2 regions of the Streptomyces sp. NPDC005799 genome follow, and region 2 is predicted to be linked to the other one. Evidence: riboswitches for the same ligand, from Rfam matches in the RefSeq annotation. Region 2 holds a riboswitch; the other holds the start of a gene.
The links. A riboswitch is a leader RNA that binds a small molecule or an ion and turns the genes downstream of it on or off. The one in region 2 is predicted to bind S-adenosylmethionine.
Positions count from the first base shown of each region.

Region 1: linked by a shared signal. The riboswitch ahead of ABZ453_RS02160 (aminotransferase class V-fold PLP-dependent enzyme) and the one ahead of thrC (threonine synthase) in region 2 are both predicted to bind S-adenosylmethionine.

Region 1 covers NZ_JBEXXQ010000002.1:31,551-38,844, reverse strand. The annotation lists gene ABZ453_RS02165 (hypothetical protein) at 1-393, opposite strand, end outside; gene ABZ453_RS02160 (aminotransferase class V-fold PLP-dependent enzyme) at 405-1,766, opposite strand; SAM riboswitch class IV at 1,913-2,029, opposite strand; gene trpD (anthranilate phosphoribosyltransferase) at 2,105-3,169, opposite strand; gene ABZ453_RS02150 (cytochrome bc complex cytochrome b subunit) at 3,300-4,934, opposite strand; gene ABZ453_RS02145 (Rieske 2Fe-2S domain-containing protein) at 4,931-5,986, opposite strand; gene ABZ453_RS02140 (c-type cytochrome) at 5,983-6,792, opposite strand; gene ABZ453_RS02135 (heme-copper oxidase subunit III) at 6,873-7,294, opposite strand, start outside.
Region 2 covers NZ_JBEXXQ010000019.1:150,363-157,656, forward strand. The annotation lists gene ABZ453_RS20520 (ROK family protein) at 1-118, opposite strand, end outside; gene ABZ453_RS20525 (extracellular solute-binding protein) at 244-1,494, shown strand; gene ABZ453_RS20530 (DUF3263 domain-containing protein) at 1,545-1,781, shown strand; gene otsB (trehalose-phosphatase) at 2,377-3,234, shown strand; gene ABZ453_RS20540 (trehalose-6-phosphate synthase) at 3,222-4,619, opposite strand; gene ABZ453_RS20545 (glucosyl-3-phosphoglycerate synthase) at 4,704-5,648, opposite strand; SAM riboswitch class I at 5,775-5,929, shown strand; gene thrC (threonine synthase) at 5,948-7,234, shown strand.

The sequences.
Region 1 (7,294 bases), on a different contig from region 2:
CCGGCCCACCCGTCGCCGCACGTGGTGGACGGCGGCCCGGATCGACACGTTCTCGGCGCGTTGCTCGTCCGGCTCGTGAAGCTGCCACTCGTCGAGGACGAAGGAGTGTTCCGCGCCGTCGGCGAACCGCGCCAGGTGCCGGTGGCCGTAGGTGTACCAGGGCGGGCCGTGCTCGGGGTCCCGTCTCAGGGTCAGGTCGATCGTGGAGCGCCAGTGGGTCACCTGCTCCCAGCGCCTCGCCCGCGCCCCCGGCACCGACACCAGCCCCTCCTCGTACAGGTACACCGGTGCCGTACGGGGCAGCCGTGGCCGACGGCGCGCGACGGCCACCGCGAGGAGCTCTCCGAGTTCCCCGGCCGACGCCGACTCACCTACCGCGGCCGGAATCCCCACACAACGGATGATTACACGGCCGGCACGCAGCGGCCGTCCTCGGTGCGGTATGTCCACTTTGCCCCGTCGCTCACCAGTTCCCGGACGGCGTTCACGAAGCGCTCGACGTGCTCGTCGGGGGTACCGGCGCCGAAGCTGACCCGGATCGCGTTGAGGGACTTCTCGCCGGGCGCGGCCTCGGGGGCGCCGCACTCGCCCTGGGTCTGGGGGTCGGAGCCGAGGAGGGTGCGCACCAGCGGGTGGGCGCAGAAGAGGCCGTCGCGGACGCCGATGCCGTACTCGGCGGAGAGGGCGGCGGCGAAGTGGGAGCTGTTCCAGCCCTCGACGACGAAGGAGATCACCCCGACCCGGGGCGCGTCGTCGCCGAAGAGGGACAGCACCCTCACCTGCGGGACCTCCGCCAGGCCTGCCCGCACCTTCTCGATCAGGTGCCGCTCACGGGCGACCAGAGTGTCGAAACCGGCCTCCGTCAGCGCCTTGCAGGCCGAGGCGATGGAATAGGCGCCGATCACGTTCGGGGAGCCCGCCTCGTGCCGGGCGGCGCTGTCGTGCCACTCCACGTCCACTCCCCCGTCCTCGCGACGGGTGACCTTGCGGCTGGCGCCGCCGCCCGCGAGGTAGGGGTCGGCCGCGCGCAGCCAGTCGGCGCGGCCGGCCAGGACGCCGGAGCCGAAGGGGGCGTACAGCTTGTGGCCGGAGAAGGCGACCCAGTCGACGTCCAGGTCACGGACGGAGACGGGGTGGTGCGGCGCCAGCTGGGCGGCGTCCAGCACGATGCGGGCGCCGTGCGCGTGGGCGGCGGCGGCCAGCTCACGGACCGGCCACAGCTCGCCGGTGACGTTCGAGGCGCCGGTGACGCAGACCAGGGCCGGGCCCTTGGGGTCACGGGCGGCGAGAGCGCGCTCCAGGGACTCGACGGCCTGCCGCGGGGTGCGCGGGGCGTTGAGGTAGGTGACCCGGGCGTCCTGCCAGGGCAGCAGGCTGGCGTGGTGCTCGGTCTCGAAGACGAAGACCTGGCAGTCGGCGGGGAGGGCGCGGGCCAGGAGGTTGAGGGAGTCCGTGGTCGACCGGGTGAAGACCAGCTGGTCGTCGGCTCGGCAGTCGAGGAACTCGGCGACGGTCCTGCGGGCGTTCTCGAACAGGTCGGTGGAGAGCTGCGAGAGGTAGCCCGCACCGCGGTGGACGCTGCCGTAGTACGGGGCGTAGGCGGCCACGTCGTCCCAGACGCGCTGCAGGGCGGGGGCGCTGGCCGCGTAGTCGAGGGCCGCGTAGGTGACTTCGCCGCCCGTCACGAGCGGGACGGTGACATCCCGGCCCAGAACGGGCAGCGGGGCACAAATGGTCTGGACGGAGGCAGCGGTGGAGACAGACATGGGGGAACTCCCGTGAAAGGCAGAGAAGAAGATGAGAAGGGGGTGCGCGGAGGCGGGGCTCGGCGGCCCTATCGCATTCGCTTGCTCACGGGGGACTCCCTCGATGACCAGGATCCCTGGGCTGTGCTCATCTCAAGAGCGTGAGGGATCCGCGCTTGCCGCAGACCTCGCTGCCTACGGCCTGGTCTTCACCCGGGGCACCCCGCCACGGACGGAGGGTTGCCGGACAGTCGGCCGGGGCCTCATGACTGTCACTCATGACCTGGAAGAGAACGTACGTGAGGTGATCGCGGTCCCGCAACCCGTGTCCGGATGACGGGACCGCGACCTTGAGTCGGCTACTTGTTGCTGGCCGCCACCCAGCGCTCCAGCGCCCGCTTGGCCGCCCCGGAGTCGATCGACTCCGCCGCCCGGTCCATGCCGGCCCGCAGCTGCTCGGCCAGGGTGCCGGGACCGGGATCGAGGGCCACGAGGGCCGCCGCCGAGTTCAGCAGGACGGCGTCCCGCACCGGGCCCGTCTCGCCGTCCAGGAGACGCCGGGCGACCCCCGCGTTGTACGAGGGGTCGCCGCCGCGCAGAGCCTCCACCGGGACGAGGTCGATGCTGACGTCACGGGGGTCGAAGGTCTCCTCGGTGACCTTGCCGTCCCGGACGATCCAGACGTGGGAGGTGGCCGTGGTGGTCAGCTCGTCGAGGCCGTCGTCGCCGCGGAAGACGAGCGAGGAGTTGCCGCGCTCGGCGAAGACGCCGGCGACGATCGGCGCCATGCGCGGGTCGGCGACGCCCACGGCCTGCGCCCGCACCTTGGCGGGGTTGGTGAGCGGACCGAGCGCGTTGAACACCGTGCGAATGCCCAACTGGCCGCGTGCGGCGCCGACATGACGCAGCGCCGGATGGAACTTGATCGCGAAGCAGAAGGTGATCCCGGCCTCCGCGGCCACCTCCGGGATCCGCTGCACGGGCAGTTCGAGGTTGACGCCCAGCTTCTCCAGGACGTCGGACGCCCCGGACGCGGAGGACGCGGCCCGGTTGCCGTGCTTGACGACCCGCGCGCCGGTGCCGGCGACCACGATCGCGGACATCGTGGAGATGTTGACGGTCTTCGCACCGTCGCCGCCCGTGCCGACGATGTCGACGGTCGGACCCGGCACCTCGATGACGTTCGCGTGCTCGTACATCGTGCGGACCAGACCGTTGATCTCCTCGACGGTCTCGCCCTTGGCCCTGAGGGCCACCACGAACCCGGCGATCTGCGCGTCGGTCGCCTCGCCGCGCATCATCAGGTCCATCGCCCAGGCGGTGTCGTCGGTGCTCAGGTCCCGGCCGTTCAGCAGGCCGTTCAGCAGCAGGGGCCAGGAACGGCCCGCCGCGGTGTCGCCTCCAGCGGGGGTCACAGCGCTCATGAGGCCGCTCCTGGGTGTCGTAGAAATGACGCGGTGTGGGCCCACCCTATCCAGGTCGGCGCACGAAGAAGGGCCCCCGTCCGGTGTTCGGACGGGGGCCCTTCCGCCGTGGCGTGGCGAGCCGCAGCGATCAGTGGTGGCCGTGGCCGCTCGTGATCTCCTTGTACTCCTCGACGGTCGGCTTCGGGATCTGGGACTCGTCGCCGTAGTACGCCTCGCTCAGCTTGGCGCGCAGCTTCTGGGAGCCCTTGACCTTGCGCTCGACGCCGTTCTCGTCGACCGTCGGGCCGATCTCGACCGGCTTGTACTGCTCGTGCGCCGTGAGGGTGTGCAGCGCCTCCTGGCTGAGCGGCTCGTGGACCTCGATGAACTCACCGTGCGGCAGGCGCTTGATGATGCCGGACTCGCGCCCGTGCAGCACCTTGTCCTTGTCCCGGCGCTGCAGGCCGAGGCAGATCCGCTTGGTGGCGATGAAGACCAGGACCGGTACGACGAAGAAGCCGACGCGCACGAACCAGGTGATCGCGTTGATCGACAGGTGGAAGTGCGTGGCCCACAGGTCGTTGCCGCCGCCGATCATCAGCACGAAGTACCAGGACACCCACGCGGCGCCGAACGCGGTACGCGTCGGGGCGTTGCGCGGACGGTCCAGGATGTGGTGCTCGCGCTTGTCACCGGTGACCCAGGACTCGATGAACGGGTAGACCGCGATCGCGACCAGGACCAGCGGGAAGATCACCAGCGGGATGAACACGCCCAGGACGAGCGTGTGACCCCAGAGGTTGATCTCCCAGCCCGGCATCACCCGGATCAGGCCCTCGGAGAAGCCCATGTACCAGTCGGGCTGGGCGCCGGTCGACACCTGGTCCGGACGGTAGGGGCCCATGGCCCAGATCGGGTTGATCGAGGCGATCGCCGCGATGGCCGTGATGACGCCGAAGACCAGGAAGAAGAAGCCGCCGGCCTTCGCCATGTACACCGGCAGCAGCGGCATGCCGACGACGTTGTTGTTCGTCTTTCCGGGGCCCGCGAACTGCGTGTGCTTGTGGTAGAAGACCAGGATCAGGTGGCCCACCATCAGGCCGAGCATGATGCCCGGCAGCAGCAGGATGTGGACCGAGTAGAACCGGGCCACGAAGTCGCCGCCCGGGAACTCGCCGCCGAAGAGGAACATCGACAGGTACGTGCCGACGATCGGCACGGACAGGATGGCGCCCTCCATGAAGCGGACACCGGTGCCGGAGAGCAGGTCGTCCGGGAGCGAGTAACCGGTGAAGCCGGTGAACATGCCCAGGACGAGCAGCAGGAAGCCGAACAGCCAGTTGACCTCACGCGGCTTGCGGAACGCGCCGGTGAAGAACACGCGCATCATGTGCACGAACATGCCGGCGAGGAAGATCAACGCGGCCCAGTGGTGGATCTGCCGGATCAGCAGACCGCCGCGCACGTCGAAGGAGATGTGCAGGGTCGAGTTGAACGCCTCGGACATCATCTGGCCCTGCAGCGGGATGTAGCTGCCGTGGTACTCCACCTCGTTCATCGACGGGTGGAAGAACAGCGTCAGATACACACCCGTGAGGATGAGGATGATGAAGCTGTACATGCACACTTCGCCCAGCATGAACGACCAGTGGTCGGGGAAGATCTTGCGCATGTTGCTCTTGGCCAGGGAGTAGATCCCCAGCCGGCCGTCGGCCCAGTCGGCGACGCGCTCACCGGCGGGCGCCTTGCCGCGCCGCGGGGCGGTGTTCTCGTTGGTGCTCATCCGCGCTCCCAGAATGCAGGACCGACGGGCTCCTCGAAGTCGCCGAGCGCCTCGAGATAGCCCTCGTCGTTCACACCGATGCGCAGCTGCGGCAGGGCGTGACCGGCGGGGCCGAAGATCACCCGGGCACCGTCGGAGAGGTCGAAGGTGGACTGGTGGCAGGGGCACAGCACGTGGTGCGTCTGCTGCTCGTACAGGGAGATCGGGCAGCCCACGTGGGTGCAGATCTTCGAGAAGGCGACGATGCCCTCGTAGGACCAGTCGAGCTCGCGCTTGTCCTTGATGTTGTCCGGCTGAAGCCGGACGATCATCAGCGCCGCCTTGGCGATCTGGGTCTGGAAGTCCTCGTCCTTCTCCTCCAGGCCCTCGGGCTTGGCGAAGGTGAGCGAGCCGACCGCGACGTCGGAGGGGCGCAGCGGCTCGTTCGTGTTCATGTTGACGAGCAGCTTGCCCTTGGACCACAGCGTGTGGCGGAGCTTGGTCCCGGGCAGCGGGCCGAGGTCGCGCAGCAGCATGACACCGGAGAGCGGGAACAGGGCCAGCGCGCCGAACATGGTGTTGCGGATCAGCTTGCGGCGGCCGAGCGCGGACTCCTTGGCGCCCTGCTTGAAGTCGGCCATGACCTTGGCCTTGACCTCGGGCGAGGCCTCGATCGGGTGCCGCTCGTCGGCGATCTCCACGTCGGACATCAGGGTGCGGGCCCAGTGGACCGCGCCCGCGCCGATGGTGAACAGCGCGACGCCCAGGGTCAGGCCGAGCGCGAAGTTCAACGCGTTGATGTGGCCGATCGGGAAGACGTAGATCGCCTTGTCGTGCGGGATCGCCACGTACGAGGCGATGAAGCCGACCGTGGCCAGCATCGACACCGTGAACAGCATGGCCACCACACGCTCGGACCGCTTGGCGGCCCGCTCGTCGATGTCCTGGATCCGGTGCTCGTGCGGGGGCAGACCGGGATCCGCGAAGGGGTCCTTGTCGTCCGCGACGCTTACCGCGCCGTGCGCGTCCTGCTCAGCGGGCAGGTTCTCTTCTGGAATGTCTTGGCTACTCATGACTTCTTGGCCTTTGCGGTCCGAGCGGCGACCCAGACGGCGACAGCGATCAGCGCGCCGAGTCCGAAGATCCAGGCGAACAGGCCTTCGGAGACCGGGCCGAGTCCGCCCAGCTCAAGACCGCCGGGGCTCTCGGTGTTGCCTCCGTTGACCGCGTTCAGGTACGCGATGATGTCCTTCTTGTTCTGCTCGGTCAGCGTGGTGTCGGGGAACGACGGCATGTTCTGCGGGCCGGTCTGCATGGCCTCGTAGATGTGCTTCGGCGCGACGCCCTCGAGGCTCGGCGCGTACTTGCCGTGCGTCAGCGCACCACCCTTGCCGGTGAAATTGTGGCACTGCGCGCAGTTGGTACGGAACAGCTCGCCGCCCTTGGCGATGTCGGCACCGTCCGGGCCGTACTCCGCCTTCGTGGGGATGGACGGGCCGGCGCCCAGCGAGGCGATGTACGCCGCGAGCTGGTCGATCTGGGCCTGCGTGTAGATGACCTTCTTGCTCGGGATCTGAGCGCCCGGCTGCTGGGCCGGCATACGGCCGGTGCCGACCTGGAAGTCGACGGCCGCGGCGCCCACGCCGACGAGACTCGGACCGTCGGAGGACCCCTGCCCACCGGTTCCGTGGCACGTAGCGCAGCCCACGGAGTAGAGCTTCTTGCCCTCGTCGATGGCGAGGGACTGGGCGGTGTCGTCGGCCTTCGCCTGGCTCGCGGGCGCGAGCGTGGCGTACAGCCCCCCAGTGGCCGCCAGCGCGAGGAGGAGGACGACGACCGCCGCCAGCGGATGGCGTCGTCGTGCGGAGAGCTTTTTCACGGATTACCCCGGTGTCAGGATCTTCTGCGTCGATGCTTCTGGGATGTGCGCCGCGCGGGCGCACTCGGGAACTGGCCCGGCTACTTGATCAGGTAGATCGTGGCGAAGAGGCCGATCCACACGACATCGACGAAGTGCCAGTAGTAGGACACGACGATGGCCGCGGTCGCCTGTTCGTGCGTGAACCTCTTGGCCGCGTAGGTGCGGCCGAGGACGAACAGGAAGGCGATGAGGCCGCCTGTCACGTGCATGCCGTGGAAGCCGGTGGTCAGGTAGAACACCGAGCCGTAGGGGTCGGAGGACAGGGAGAGCCCGTCCTTCTTCACCAGCTCCGTGTACTCGTAGATCTGACCGCCGATGAAGATCGCACCCATGACGAAGGTGACGATGAACCAGCCCCGGAGCTTCTTCACGTCCCCGCGCTCGGCGGCGAAGACGCCGAGCTGGCAGGTGAGGGAGGAGAGCACCAGGATCGTGGTGTTGGTCGCGGAGAACGGAAGGT
Region 2 (7,294 bases):
CCGGGCCGCGTTCGCGTCCGGTCGCCCGGCGGGCCTGGTGCAGCAGCTCGCCGCCGGCGCCGACGAGCGCGGCCTTCATCCCGGTTCCGCCCACATCGAGGGCGATGACATGTCTCACGGGATGTAGTGTGGCCCGCTGACCCACGAGAGGTCTAGTCCACTTACGTGGTGTAGACCTTAAAACGGTCCACATATTGAACGGCGAGACAGTTGGGGCGTGGCATAGCGGTGCAGCGGCGCAGGATGGGAACGGCGGCGGCGGTCGCCGCGCTGGGCATGACGGCGGCCCTGAGCGGCTGCGGTGTCACCGGCGGTTCGGGAGACGTGACCCTGAGACTGGTCGCGGCGGACTACGGTGACTCCGCCGCCAACAGCTCGCAGAAGTACTGGGACCGGCTGGTCGAGGAGTACGAGGCGAAGCACCCCGGTGTGAAGATCGACCTCACCGTCTACTCCTGGAACGACGTCGACCGCAAGGTCAAGGAGATGGTCGACGACGGCAAGGCCCCCGACCTGGCACAGATCGGCGCGTACGCCGACTACGCCGACAAGGGCCTGCTCTACACGGCGGACGACCTGCTCTCCATCAGCACCCAGGCCGACTTCGCCTCCCAGCTGGCCACCGCCGGGCAGGTCAACAGCGTGCAGTACGGGATGCCGTTCGCGGCCTCCACCCGGCTGCTGTTCTACAACAAGACCCTCTTCAAGAACGCCGGGCTCAGCGCGCCGAAGACCTGGAAGCAGCTCGCCGCCGACGCCGAGGTGCTCAAGGCGCGGGGTGTGAAGTACCCGTACGCGCTGCCCCTCGGGCCGGAGGAGGCGCAGGCCGAGACCATGCAGTGGATGCTCAGCGGCGGGGGCGGCTACACCGACACCGTCGGCACGTACGGCATCGACTCGGCGGAGAACGTCGCCACCCTCAACTGGCTCAAGGACGACCTGGTCGGCAAGGGACTGACCGGTCCCGTCGCACCGGGCAGGCTCAACCGGGCCGACGCGTTCGCGGCCTTCGCGAAGGGGGAGGTCGGCATGCTCAACGGGCACCCCTCGCTGATGAAGATCGCCGCGAAGAAGGGCGTGAAGTTCGGCATGGTGCCGATGCCCGGCGCCGACGGGCCGAGCACGACCGCGATGGGTGTGGCCGACTGGATGATGGCCTTCAAGAAGAACGGCCACGCCGAGCAGGTCGGTGACTTCCTGGACTTCGTCTACAGCGAGAAGAACGTCCTCGCCTTCTCCCGTGAGTACGACCTGCTGCCGGTCACCAACTCCGCGTCCGACGCGATGAGCGGCGACCAGCGGGACGCCGCGCTCAAGCCGTTCCTGGACGAGCTTCCGCAGTCCGAGCTGCCGCCGGTCGGCAAGACGTCCTGGGCGGCGGTCAGCGCGGCGGTCAAACAGCGCATAGGCCAGGCGGTCGCCCCGAACGGCAGCCCGGCGGCCGTCCTCGGCCAGCTGCAGTCCACGGCGACCAGGGCGGAGAGCTCCGACTAGGCACCCCTGGCCGGGGGTGGCTGTCAGTGGCGGACGCTACGGTTCGTCACATGCACCGGGAAGAGCAGCTGGGGGAGCGGGAGCGGGCCGTCCTCGCCCTGGAGCGCCGGGGTTTCGCGGGCCCCGGCGCGAAGGAGCGGGCGATACGCGAGGAGCTGGGGCTCGCCCCGGTCCGCTACTACCAGCTGCTCAACGCCCTCCTGGACGACGAGCGGGCGCTGGCCCACGACCCGGTGACGGTGAACAGGCTGAGAAGGGTGCGCGAGCAGCGGCGCTCGGAACGCTGACGCTTCCCGCACGCCGACCAACGGTTCCCGCGCACCCCGGCTGCCGGTTTCCGCGGGCCGACTGTGACGGTTTCAGCGTGCCCCGGCTGCCGGTTTCCCCGGGTCGGCCCTGAGGGGTCCCGCGCGTCCCGTGTCGAGGGTCGCGGCACGCCGGCCGTGACAGTTGTCGTGCATTCCAGGAGGAGCGTTGCCGCGCACGCCGCTTCGGGGGTTGCCGCGTCCCCGGCTGCGATGTCCGCGCTTCCCGCGTCGACCGTGCCGCGCACACTCTCGGCTGACGGTTCCCGCGTGCGCCGTGTCGAGGTTTCCGCGCCCGCTCGGCCGACGGTTCGCCCGTGCCCCGTGTCGAGGATTTCCTCGCACCACCGGCTGACGGTCCCGCGCTCCCGCGCCCGCGATTCCCGCGCACCTTGCGCTCCTATGATTCCCGCGCACCTGCGCCCGCGAAGCCTGCGCTCCTACGATTCCGCGCACCCTGCGCCCGCGAACCCTGCCCACCTACGATTCCCGCGCACCCGCGCCCGACCCCCAGCCGGCCGTTCTCCCGCACCCGCCAGCCGCGCATGTCTCGCCGTATCCCGGTTAGGGTCCCCGTATGGGCACCCATACGGACACGGACCCCCTGCCGACGCCCGTCACCCGGGCCGGGCGGGACGGACTCGGCGCGATTCTCGCGAATCCCCGGAAGGCCGTGATCGGCCTTGACTTCGACGGGACGCTCGCCCCGATCGTCGCGGACCCCGAACAGGCCCGCGCCCACCCCGACGCCGTTCCCGCGCTGGCGCGGCTCGCCCCGAAGGTGGCCGCGGTCGCGGTCGTCACCGGGCGCCCGGCGGAGGTGGCCGTCCGGCACGGCGGTTTCGCGGGCGTGCCGGGCCTCGAGCACCTGGTCGTCCTCGGCCACTACGGCGCCGAGCGCTGGGACGCGGTGAGCGGCGAGGTCACGGCCCCGGCGCCGCACCCCGGGGTCGCCGCCGTCCGCGCCGAACTGCCGGGGTTCCTCGACCGGGCCGGCGCGGGGCAGGCGCAGGGCACCTGGATCGAGGAGAAGGGCCGCGCGCTCGCCGTGCACACCCGCCGCGCGAGCGACCCGCAGGCCGCGTTCGAGGCCCTGCGCGAGCCGCTGACCGAGCTCGCCGCACGCCACGGCCTGATCGTGGAGCCCGGCCGGCTGGTCCTGGAACTCCGCCCCCCGGGCATGGACAAGGGCGTGGCCCTCGGCGAGTACGTCCGTGAGATCTCCGCCGAGGCCGTCCTCTACGGCGGCGACGACCTGGGCGACCTCCCGGCGTTCGGGGCGGTGGAGAAGCTGCGCTCCGACGGGGTTCCCGGACTGCTGGTGTGCAGCGGGAGCGACGAGGTCACGGAGCTGAGGGAGAGGGCGGACCTGGTGGTCGACGGCCCGGCAGGGGTCGTACGCCTCCTGTCCGCCCTCGCGGCTCAACTCGGCTGATCCACCAGCGCGTTCAGCTGTTCCAGGAACCACTGCGCCGGCGGCAGCGCGGTGGCGGCCGCCGCCAGCCGCTTGCCGCGCTCGGCCAGCTCCTCCGCCGGCAGGGTCAGCGCCGTGTGCAGCGCCTCCGCCGTGCCGATCACGTCGTACGGGTTCACCGTGATCGCGTCCTCGCCCAGCTCGGCGTGGGCGCCGGCCTCGCGGGACAGCACCAGGACGCAGCCGTCGTCGGCGACGACCGGAACCTCCTTGGCGACCAGGTTCATACCGTCGCGGATGGGGTTGACGAGGGCCACGTCGGCCAGGCGGTAGGCGGCCAGCGAGCGCGCGAAGTCGTCCTTCACGTGCAGCACGACGGGGGTCCAACCGGGCGTCCCGTACCGGGAGTTGATCTCCTCCGCCAGCCGCTGCACCTCCGCGGTGTAGTCGCGGTACACGGCGAGGTCCTGCCGCGAGGGGTAGGCGAAGGCCACGTGCACGACCCGCTCCCGCCACTCCGGGTGGTCGTCGAGCAGCTGCCGGTACGCCAGCAGCCCGCGCACGATGTTCTTCGACAGCTCGGTCCGGTCGACCCGCACGATCGTCTTCCGGCCCGCACCGATCTCCTCGCGCAGGGCGGCCATCCGCTCCTCGACGTCGCTTTCGTGCGAGCGCTGCCGCAGGAAGTCGGCGTCCGCCCCGAGCCCGTGCACCCCGACCTCGGTGTTCCCGAGCCCGTCCACCAGTTCCGTGCAGCACGCCGTGAACGCGTCCGCCCAGCGCCGGGTCAGGAAGCCCAGCCGGTCGGCGCCCAGCATGCCGCGCAGCACCTGCTCGGCGATGTCGTCCGGCAGCATCCGGAAGTAGTCCACCGGCGCCCACGGCGTGTGCGAGAAGTGACCGATCCTGAGGTCCGGGCGCAGCTCGCGCAGCATCCCCGGCACCAGCGTCAGGTGGTAGTCCTGCACCAGCACCGCCGCGCCCTCGGCCGCCTCCTCGGCCAGCGCCTCGGCGAACGCCCGGTTGTACGCCTCGTACGACGCCCACTGCCGTCGGAACTCCGCGTCGAAGACCGGCTCCAGCGGGGTCTGGTACAGCATGTGGTGAACGAACCAGAGCACCGAGTTGGCGATGCCGTTGTACGCGTCGGAGTGCACGTCGGCCGGGACGGCGAGCATGCGCACGCCCTCCTCGCCGACGCCCTGCCGTACCGCCTCCCGGTCGCCGTCGGACAGCGCGGAGCACACCCACAGGGCGCCCGCGTCGGGCCCGATCGCCGACAGACCGGAGACCAGCCCGCCGCCGCCCCGTTTGGCGGCCAGCGAGCCGTCCTCCTGTACCTCGTACGAGACCGGGCCGCGGTTGGACGCGACCAGCACCTGATGAGCGCCGTGCGTGGAAGCCATACGCCTCAACCTAGCCCGGCCCGGAAACACTCAAACGTATGGCCGGTTCACGGCCTCGCCCCGTATACGGCCCGCTCCGCGGGGTTACGCGACCTTGCGCTCCGCGTACTCCGCGATCTCCACCATGGGCGGCCGCTCCTCGGTGTCCACCGAATAGGTGCGCGGCTCGAAGCCGTCCTCGCCCCGCTCGAACTGGGTGAGGGAGGGACGGATGAGGTGGCCGCGGGCGAGCCGGAGCTGGGCCGTGCGGTAGATGGCCGCGGCCATGCGGCCCAGGGCCTGTCCGTCCTGGTGCCGGTGCCTGCGGACGCCGACGTCGACCTGGGCGAGGGCGTCGAGGCCGACCAGGTGCAGGGCGTCGACCAGCATGCCGAGCTCCACGCCGTAGCCGACGGGGAAGGGCAGCTGTTCCAGCAGGCTGCGCCGGGCCGCGTATTCGCCGCCGAGCGGCTGGACGAAACCGGCCAGTTGCGGCCAGTGCATGTTGAGCAGCGGGCGGGCCATGAGTTCGGTGACCCGGCCGCCCTGGCCCCTCGCGCCGGCGAGCGGGCGGTCGTACATGCCCTTGACCAGGTCGATACCCGGGTCGGTGAGCAGCGGGCCGACGATGCCGGAGACGAAGTCGGAGGAGAACTCCTTCAGGTCGGCGTCGATGAAGCAGACGATGTCCCCGGTGGTGACCAGCAGCGAGCGCCACAGCACCTCGCCCTTGCCGGGGACGGCGGGGAGTCGGGGCAGGACGTCGTCGCGGTGGACGACCCGCGCGCCGGCCGACGCGGCGACCGCCGACGTGCGGTCGGTGGAGCCGGAGTCGACGACCACGATCTCGTCGACCAGCGGGACCTGCTGCATCAGGTCGTGACGGATGATGGCGACGATGTCGCCGACCGTCTCCTCCTCGTTCAGCGCGGGCAGCACGACGGACACCGTCCGGCCCGTGCGTTGCTTGGCGGCCAGGATCTGGTGGAGCGGTCGGTCGGTGACGGACCAGGAGCGGGTGCTCAGCCAGCGCTCGACTTCTTCCAGCACGTAGGCGGCTCCTCACTTGTCTCGCGGTTCGGACGACTCTCTCAACTGTCCTGGCCTTCGGTTACAGTCTTGAACAACGTCGATGACCATCGCATGTCCGAGGTCATTGAACGTACAACCGAATACCGCTCATCCAGAGGGGCAGAGGGACACGGCCCGATGAAGCCCCGGCAACCCTCCAGCCGGTCTCGTAGATCAACGTTGATCATTCCGCGAGGCTCCCGGCTAGGGAAGGTGCCAAATCCGTCTCACGGCGAGATGCGTCGTGAGGAAGATGAGGAGAAAGGGCCTCGCCTCACATGGCTGCGCAGACTGTTGCAAGCACCACCGACTCCCAGGCCGTCGATCTCGGTCCCGCCGCGGCGCTGAGCTGCCGCGAATGCGGCCACCGGGTACCGCTCGGCCCGGTCTTCGCCTGCGAGGAGTGTTTCGGCCCGCTCGAGATCGCGTACGACTTCTCGGCCTACGACACCGAGGAACTCCGCAAGCGGATCGAGGCGGGACCTTCGAACATCTGGCGTTACGCGCCGCTGCTGCCCGTCCCGGCGGACGTGGCGACCAAGCCGAACATCAACCCCGGCTGGACCAAGCTCGTCAAGGCCGACAACCTCGCGCGCGAGCTGGGCGTGACCGGTGGCCTGTACGTCAAGGACGACTCCGGCAACCCGACGCACTCCTTCAAGGACCGTGTCGTCGCCCAGGCCATCGAGGCCGCGCGCGTCTTCGGCTTCACCACCCTCTCCTGCTCCTCCACCGGCAACCTCGCGGGCGCGGTCGGCGCCGCCGCGGCCCGGGCCGGCTTCCGTTCCTGCGTGTTCATCCCGCACGACCTGGAGCAGGGCAAGGTCGTCATGGCCGCGGTCTACGGCGGTGAGCTCGTCGGCATCGAGGGCAACTACGACGACGTGAACCGCTTCTGCTCCGAGCTGATCGGCGACCCGGCCGGCGAGGGCTGGGGCTTCGTCAACGTCAACCTGCGGCCGTACTACGCGGAGGGCTCCAAGACCCTGGCGTACGAGATCTGCGAGCAGCTCGGCTGGAAGCTGCCCGACCAGCTGGTGGTGCCGATCGCCTCCGGATCGCAGCTGACGAAGATCGACAAGGGGCTGCAGGAGCTGATCAAGCTCGGGCTCGTCGAGGACAAGCCGTACAAGATCTTCGGCGCGCAGGCCGAGGGGTGCAGCCCGGTCTCCGTCGCGTACAAGGCGGGGCACGACGTGGTCCGGCCGCAGAAGCCGAACACCATCGCCAAGTCGCTGGCCATCGGCAACCCGGCGGACGGCCCGTACGTCCTGGACATCGCGCGGCGTACCGGCGGCGCGGTGGAGGACGTGAACGACGAGCAGATCGTCGACGCGATTCGGCTGCTCGCCCGGACCGAGGGCATCTTCGCGGAGACCGCCGGTGGGGTGACCGTCGGCGTGACGAAGAAGCTGATCGAGGCCGGTGTGCTGGATCCGAGCCTCACCACCGTCGTCCTCAACACCGGCGATGGGCTGAAGACCTTGGACGCGGTGGCCGACACGGGGCTCACCGCAACGATTCGCCCGAACCTGGAGTCCTTCCGGGAAGCTGGGCTCGTCTAGACCGTCGTCGTCTGGGGGCCGGTGGGGGCTGCTCGCGCCCACGCGGCGGCAGCCGCACAT